2 regions of the Paenibacillus sp. 1A_MP2 genome follow, and region 1 is predicted to be linked to the other one. Evidence: predicted binding sites of a transcription regulator. Region 1 holds the regulator's gene; the other holds the start of a gene.
What was found. The regulator Rex, encoded in region 1, represses fermentation and respiration genes when NADH is low (regulators of the CRP and FNR family bind a similar motif). The targets are predictions, from matches to a motif close to TTGTGAAATATTTCACAA.

Region 1 (4,220 bases):
TCGCAAAAACCGGCTAAATGGCAGGAGTTGCAGGATGTAGAAAACCAAATCTATGTAACCCTAGGCGATTTGATTCGTAAAGGCGACAAGCTGCTGCTTGAAGTGAAAGAAGATCAGGATGATTATCAGTCCGATAGTCTGATTACGGATATCTCAGGACTGCTCAAGGACTTGGCAACGATCAAGGATAATCTGCGTTTCTTCATGCGCATGGATGATGCCAATACCGTGTACTGGATGGAGGCTAGCGGCCAATTCCGCAGTAAATCACTGCAGCTCTATGCCGTTCCTGTCGATGTCAGTGCGCAATTGAAGGATATGTTCTTTGATAAAAAGAAAAGCGTTGTGCTTACATCGGCTACGCTCTCCGTTGACAAGTCATTTCAATTCATGATCGAACAGCTGGGCTTGCAGGAAGCTGCCGAGAATAACCGCTTGTTGACATCCATGCTGCCGTCACCATTCAACTATCGCGAACAGGCCCTGCTCGTCATTCCGCGTGATTTCCCAAGTGTGAAGGGCAGTGTAGGTGATGCCCACTTTGTGGATATGCTCGTGCATTCGCTCGCGGAAACGGCTATCGCCACTCGTGGACGCATGATGGTGCTGTTCACCTCCTACCGCATGCTGCGCCAGGTCTATGACCCGCTTAAGGAGGCCTTGTCAGGTAATGATATCTCTTTGCTCGGGCAAGGGGTGGACAGCGGCAGCCGTTCCAAGCTTACACGTCGCTTCCAAGATGCGAAAGCGACTGTACTTCTTGGCACAAGCAGCTTCTGGGAAGGAGTGGACATTCCCGGAGAGGCTCTGACCTGTCTTGCAATTGTCAGACTGCCGTTCCAGCCACCCAATCATCCATTAGTTGAAGCAAAGAGTGAGCTTTTGCAACAACAGAAGAAAAATCCGTTTATGAAGCTGTCCGTGCCGCAAGCCGTTATCCGCTTCAAACAGGGATTCGGCAGACTGGTTCGTACGGGTAAGGACAGAGGTATTGTGATTGTATACGATACACGTGTCATTGAAGCATATTATGGCAAGTACTTTTTATATTCATTACCAGGTCCCAAAATGGAACACATGCTCACAGAGCAGATGGTTCCTCGCATTTCGGAATGGCTTGAGAGACCAACCGATGAACAGCAATAACAGCTATGCTCTGTAGCTTATATGATTGCATGAAGCCACTATTTGGCGGTAAAATTGAGCAATATCATTCATTCGTTTCATGAATAGTGAGTAAAGCGATTAAAGAAGTAATTTAAGCAATTATCCATTATATAACAAAGAGCATCCTGTTTAATTCAGTCATCTTTTTGCATCGTTTTAGACAGGGTGCTCATTCTTTTCATCTATCTATCTATCGTGGCCTTGGTAAGGGGGAGCAATTGAATGAAATCAGATAAAATTTCGGAAGCCGTGGTGCGAAGATTGCCTGTTTACTTGCGTTATTTGAATGAACTGCATCAGCGCGAAGTCAATACGGTTTCTTCACAAGAACTTGGATTGAGACTGGATTTGAATCCGGCTCAGATTCGTAAAGACCTGGCTTACTTCGGTGACTTTGGTCGTAAAGGGATCGGATATGACGTTTCATATCTCATCGAGAAGATCCGCCATATTCTGAAAATAGACCAGCAGATCAATGTAGCTCTTGTCGGAGCAGGTAATTTGGGACACGCTTTGTCCAATTACAATGCCTACCTCAAAGACAACATGAAGATTGTCGCTGTATTTGATGCCTACGGTCCGAAGATTGGAAGTCAAATTAACAGTCTGACGGTGCAACCGATGAATGAATTAACGGATTCGGTCAAAAAAGATAACATTCGTATAGGGATTATCACGGTTCCGGATACGGAAGCCCAAAATGTTGCCGATCAGTTGATTGAGTCAGGAATTGAAGCGATTCTGAATTTTGCGCCAACGATCCTGAAGACCCCGCCGCATATTCGTATTCATCATGCCGATTTTACGACGGATCTGCTTAGCCTTGCTTATTATTTGGAGAATGGAAAGGACGACGAGGAAGATGACGACAAATAGATGGGTAATTCACAACGGCAAATTTGCCGTCAGTGAGGGCACGAATTGGAAAGTGGTTCAAGGTTATATGGTTGTCGAGAATGACAAGATTGTGCATATTGGTGAGACTTTGCCGGAAGGAGACGAAAGTCTGACAAAGGTGGACGGAAAAGGACTGCTCTTCTTGCCGGGTCTGATCAATACGCATGGTCACGCGGCCATGTCGCTTCTGAGAGGTCATGGAGATGATTTGGCATTACAAGTATGGTTGCAGGAGAAAATGTGGCCAATGGAAGCCAAAATGACGTCTGAAGACGTATATTGGGGCACATCACTTTCCGTACTTGAAATGTTGAAAGGTGGAACAACAGCATTCCTGGATATGTATGATCATATGGATCAGGTTGCAAAAGTGGTGGAACAATCCGGCGTTCGGGCTGCTCTGGCACGTGGGGTAATCGGACTTTGCTCAGCGGAAGAACAACAGCGCAAGCTGGAAGAATCCGCAGCATTTGCCCGTCAATGGAATGGACAAGCAGACGGAAGAATTACAACCGTAATTTCTCCACACGCACCTTACACTTGTCCTCCAGATTACATAGAGAAGCTGGTACAGGTTGCTCATGACCTGAATCTGCCTTTGCATACGCATATGTCTGAAACGCTTCGTGAAGTGGAACAGAACGTGGCTGATTACGGTCAACGTCCGGTTGCACATCTGGAGAAGCTAGGATTTTTCTCCCGTCCATCTCTGGTTGCACATGCGGTACATCTGAATGATGAAGAGATCGAAATTCTTGCATCACATGATGTAGCAGTTTCCCACAATCCAGGCAGTAACCTGAAATTGGCTTCGGGTGTTGCACGAGTACCTGATCTGCTGAAAGCAGGGGTGACCGTGTCCCTCGGAACAGATGGACCAGCAAGTAACAATAACCTCGATATGTTTGAAGAGATGAGACTTGCTGCTTTGATTCACAAAGGTGTGTCCGGTGACCCTACCGCAGTGCCAGCAGGGGAAGCACTTCTGCTTGGAACTTCGTATGGTGCCAAATCCATATTCCTGAACAATACAGGAGCACTGCAAACAGGCATGAAGGCTGACTTCATCGCCTTGAATATTGAACAGGCCCATTTCTATCCGCATACGGATCTGATTTCCCATACCATATACTCCGCATCAGCCAAAGATGTAGAGCATGTGTGGGTGGATGGTAAACAAGTGGTTAAACATGGCGAATGTCTTACGATGGATGAAGAGCGTATTTTGCGTGAGTCTCAACTGGCATTTGACGGTCTGCTTGCCCGTTAATTCCAAGGACAGCATCGTCATAGGGAAAGGAAGTTCGGCTTTTGAAGAAAAAAAGAAGTGGATATGGATTTCGCTGCTGCTCCTGGTTCTGATTCTGTTTGGACTTCAGCGTTATTATGTCTATGTTACTCAGGATCAGCGCAAGGAAGAGGCGTTGGCCATACAGGCGGCCCAGGAACAGGTCGGTATTACGTCACACGAAGACCTGCGTAAGTATGTCTGGGGGCAAAAAGACGGCGGAGACAACATATACTGGACCCTGATCGGTAAAAATAAGGATAACCAGGATGTATTGGTGTGGATCAAGTTTGATGAAAATAACAAGCCTGTGACAGGGACCAATGCGGTGCACAGTGAACTGCTGAAGAACGGCATGTCTGAAGCACAGATTCGAAATCGGTTCAGCTCTGAAGTTCCAGGCGGGGAGATCAAACGAATCATGCCAGGTGTTGTGAATGGAATCTATGTATGGCAAGTGTATTATAACGATGCTACTCACAATTATTATAGGTTTTACCGCTTTAGTAACGGGGAACAGGTTGACCTGGTCTATACGATTCCGAATAGCTAGAATCAGCAGACGTACTATTTTCTAAAAAGAATACAGTAAAGAACCGGCAGACGGAAACCCGACTGGACCGGTTCTTTGACGTGTTTTCTTGATCATTTTGGATTTGAATAGTTAAAATTAATAATTTATTCATATTTTCGCCTTAGATATTGTATATACGATGTGATATACTCAAATATGTATTCAAGGATACATCATACACAAATAAATCCTGTTAGACACATCACAGGACTTTACGTACACATATTCATATTCTTGCCTACAAGCTATAGAATGGGCCAAATTATAGGAGGGGTGACTCACTTGAAGATAAAA
Region 2 (4,220 bases), 2.1 Mb from region 1:
TCGGCCAGAACGACCTGATGCATATTGGTGCTGACGATGTTGCCTCCCCACACCAGAATGACATCTGCATGCTCCGTATCTTCGGGAAGTGTGCCCCGGTTCGCACCCATCGTATATTTCCACCCAGTATTTCCGGCCGCGTTACATATCGTCTGTTCCAGCTTGCTCGCGCCTAACGCATTGAAAAACCGACGATCCATGCCATCCACACCCAGAATGCCCATGTTTCCATAGAAGCTGTATGGCAGGATGCTCTCCGGTCCGTAGGTATCTGACAGTGAACTGAATTTCGCCGTAATCTCGCGGATGGCTTCATCCCAGCTGATTCGCTCAAACTGGCCTTCCCCTTGGCTCCGATGCGTCGCATCGGATATTGCAGCCGCTCCGGGTGATACACCCGCTCCGTCATATTTCGGACCTTGTTACAGATGGCGCCTTTGGTAATCGGATGGTCCGGATTGCCTGCTACCTTCACGATTTTGCCGTTCTCCTTATGAAGCAGCAGGCCGCAAGTATCCGGACAATCGAGCGGGCAAACCGCCGGGAATACGCCATTCTCCTGATCGATCATATACAAGTCCCTCCCCCTTCAAAGCTATCTTCATATCATATCTTCTTCATGGTAATCGCGTAAAGAGAACAGTCTTTTTTCACCGCCACAGCTGCTCGAAATTATTTTAAAAAAATCTTATTTCCCCTTGATTCAATCTCGAAATTCAGGGGTAAATTAAAAATAAGGCATTAGGCTAGTGTTTCCCCACTTCCTCCTCATGCCATATCATGGACCACTCCCGAAATTCGCCATGAACAGGTTTCGTTCCCCCGAACCTTGTCATGGCGAATTTATTTTGTGTGGATATTTTTACATCAAAAAAACGACTCCTTTCCCGCTCATCACAGCCGACAGCCATGACTTGAACGAGATCAGAATCGCCTCTCCTGTTTACTTTGCACTTGTCTTTGTACTTGTCTTTTCACTCGTTTTCGCAATTGTACCACGGTTACAACGCTACTCGATTACTCAGAAAAATGCCGCTACGCCTGCTTGCTCCACATCGTTCTGGCTTCCGTCTCTACAGGCTGGGCCACCGCCATTGCCACCTCAGGCTGTACTTCCGGCTCATGTTTGCGTAGATACACCATCCAGTAAGCAGCCGCCACAAACAGCGCCCCTCCCGTCAGATTACCAAGCCATACCGGAATGAAATTCATGACGTATTGCCCCCACGAATAATGCCCTTCGAAGATCGCCGCAGGAATCAGGAACATGTTGGCGACAACGTGCTGAAATCCAATAGCCACAAAAGCCATCGTTGGGAACCAAATGCCCAGTACTTTTCCGCTCATCGTATCCGATGCATAGGATAACCACACCGCAAGAGCTACCAGCCAGTTACACCCGATCCCCGATATAAAAGCCTGAAGGAAGCTGTCGTCCAGCTTGTGTCCAGCCATATCGACTACTTTGGTCAAGTAGGCACCTTCTGCTGTAAGACCGAGCACATGCCCAAACGCATAGGCTACAAAGATCGCCCCAAGGAAATTACCTATCGTTACTAAGGTGAGATTCTTCAACATGCTGCCTGCGGACAGTTTGCGCGCAATCGTCGCGAGTGGAACAGCCATCATATTGCCTGTCAGCAATTCCCCGCCGCCAATCAGCACCAATATTAAACCTACCGGGAACACTGCTGCACCGATCAAATTAACCAAGCTGCCCCACTCGGCCGGAGCAGAGGCAATGACCCGAATATCCAGCAGAAATCCGAGCGCAATAAAAGCGCCTGCCAGAAAACTGAGTATCAATACGGAGGACACCGGATTTTGAGCTTTCTTCATCCCCGTATGCGCCGTATATTGTGCAACCTCAAGAGGTGTTTTTGCTGCCATAACGATCCTCTCCTTCACAGTTCATGAACATCATAAATCAAATTCTATTGTTGATATGTTCATTGTATCGCGAAGGTTTCGAGAGGTTTGTTACTTTTATCACAAAGTCTGAAAACTACATTTTTTAATGCTTCCGTTCTATCTTGTTCGGTCGATCTCAGAAAAAATAAAAAGAAAAGAACTGCCGCAGGATGCGGCAACTCTCCTATATCTCAGCAGTATCCGTTATACCATTGCTGGTGTTTTTACATCTACTGGAGGCAACGCCTGAAGACCAGCCGAGTTCAGGAAGTTCCACGGTTTGTTGTAATGCGGCTGGAAGAAGAAGTCGATGAAGGCCAACTCATCTACCGTCATGTTGTTCTGAATGCAGACAGAGATCGTATTGATCGACTGTGTCAGATCAGCCTGTGACATAATCTGTGCACCAACAATGCGGCGGGTAGCCTGTTCATAGATCACTTTGAGCAGCAGCTTCTCTGCTGTTGGCATAAACTCTGGACGGTAAGCATCTTCAAGCGTTACCGCTTCAACGACCAGACCTTCGTCAGCAGCAGACGTTTCCGTCATACCTGTGCCTGCAATATTTTGCTCATATATTTTGATACCTGATGTGCCTTGTGTACCCATGTACGGGGTCGTTGGACGAACCAGGTTTCGGGCTACAAGTGTACCCATCCGCACCGCGTTGGTTGCCAGTGGGATGTAAGCTGCTTTGCCCGTTGGGTTGTAATGAACTGCACAGCTGTCTCCAGCGGCAAAGACGTCTTTCTGGCTGGTTTGCATATATTTATCCACGATGATTGCGCCGTTCGGCAGCATATCCACTTGGCCTTTGAGCAGTTCGGTATTTGGACGGAAACCAATGCACAGAATAACGAGGTCTGTTTCAAATTCTCCCTTGGATGTAATGACCTTGTTCACTTTGCCATTCTCTCCGGTGAATTTCTGCACCGTTTGGCCCAAAGCCAGCTTAATACCGCGTCCAGTCAATGTTTCTTCAATGGCATCCGTGAACTCGGGGTCCAAATATTTGTTCAGAATCCGGTCCACGCTATCGATCAGCGTAACTTCCTTGCCGTTCATTTGGAAAGCCTCCACCAGCTCGATGCCGATGTATCCTGCGCCCACCACGGTAATGCGTTTGGCGTCCTTCGCTTTTTCGATGATGGTATTCGAATGGTTGTAGTTTTTGCAAAGTAAAATGTTATCCATATCGATGCCTTCCAGCTTCGGTACAACAGGCCATGAACCTGTGGTTACGATCAGCTTGTCGAACGTATCTTCGAATTCTTCCCCGGTTGTCAGGTTTTTAGCCTGAAGTTTATGACCTGCAGCATCTACTGCCGTCACTTCATGAAGCATTTTGGTAACGACACCAAGTTCGGCCAGTTGGTTAGGCGAAGAATAGAACAGTCCGTCCGGATCTTTCACCACACCACCTACATACAGCGCAATACCACATGATAAGAAGGAGATATTGTCATTGCGCTCATACACGGTAATGGTAGCATCCGGGTACAATTTGGCGGTGTTAACGATGGCTGCTGTTCCTGCATGTGTACATCCGATAACTGCGATTTTCATGATAAGGTTCCCCCTTGGAATTATATAAATATGAAATTGAATATGAACGTCATTGTAGTTGTGAAATATTTCACTATTAAGTGAACACCTTGTATGTGATTTATTTCACTTTATACACTTATTATAATGTGATCTATTTCACATTACAAGGGGTTAATCAAAATAAATTTGTAGAATGGTTTTTTTGACGTTTCAGCCGGCCGTTGATAATTCATCTTCAATTAACTTCAGTTTCCCCTTTTTGAAACTTGTTTATGCTACAAAAAAAGCCTGTCCTCCAATTCTGGAGGCAGGCTTCTTCGTTATATTTTATACGCCAAGCAGCTTTTCAATCTCTGCAGTCATAGATTCCGGGGATTCTTTCGGTTCAACACGCCCCACAACCTCACCTTCACGATTCACGAGAAACTTGGTGAAATTCCATTGGATGCTGTTGTCTTCACCAACACCAGGTTGCTGCTCACGCAGATACTTGAACAATGGATGAGCATCCTCTCCATTTACGTCGACCTTGGCAAATACCGGGAAATTAACGCCATAGTTGATTTGGCAGAATGATTCTGCTTCTTCACTTGACCCTGGCTCCTGGCCGCCAAACTGGTTACAAGGGAACCCAAGCACAACCAAACCTTGATCACGATAGCGATCATAGAGCTTCTGCAATTCACCGTATTGTGGAGTCAGTCCACACTTGCTGGCTGTATTGGCGATGACCAACACTTTACCTTGATACAGATCGAGTG

Region 2: the regulator Rex is predicted to act here: its motif matches at 1,978-1,995, upstream of ACTWJ7_RS04635 (formate/nitrite transporter family protein).

Annotation. Positions count from the first base shown of each region.
Region 1 covers NZ_JBQQCS010000001.1:3,070,235-3,074,454, forward strand. The annotation lists gene dinG (ATP-dependent DNA helicase DinG) at 1-1,146, shown strand, start outside; gene ACTWJ7_RS15115 (redox-sensing transcriptional repressor Rex) at 1,390-2,043, shown strand; gene ACTWJ7_RS15120 (amidohydrolase) at 2,030-3,334, shown strand; gene ACTWJ7_RS15125 (cell wall elongation regulator TseB-like domain-containing protein) at 3,294-3,905, shown strand; gene ACTWJ7_RS15130 (hypothetical protein) at 4,209-4,220, shown strand, end outside.
Region 2 covers NZ_JBQQCS010000001.1:930,850-935,069, reverse strand. The annotation lists partial or broken gene ACTWJ7_RS04640 (molybdopterin-containing oxidoreductase family protein) at 1-571, opposite strand, end outside; gene ACTWJ7_RS04635 (formate/nitrite transporter family protein) at 1,036-1,890, opposite strand; gene ACTWJ7_RS04630 (FAD-dependent oxidoreductase) at 2,116-3,477, opposite strand; gene ACTWJ7_RS04625 (glutathione peroxidase) at 3,787-4,220, opposite strand, start outside.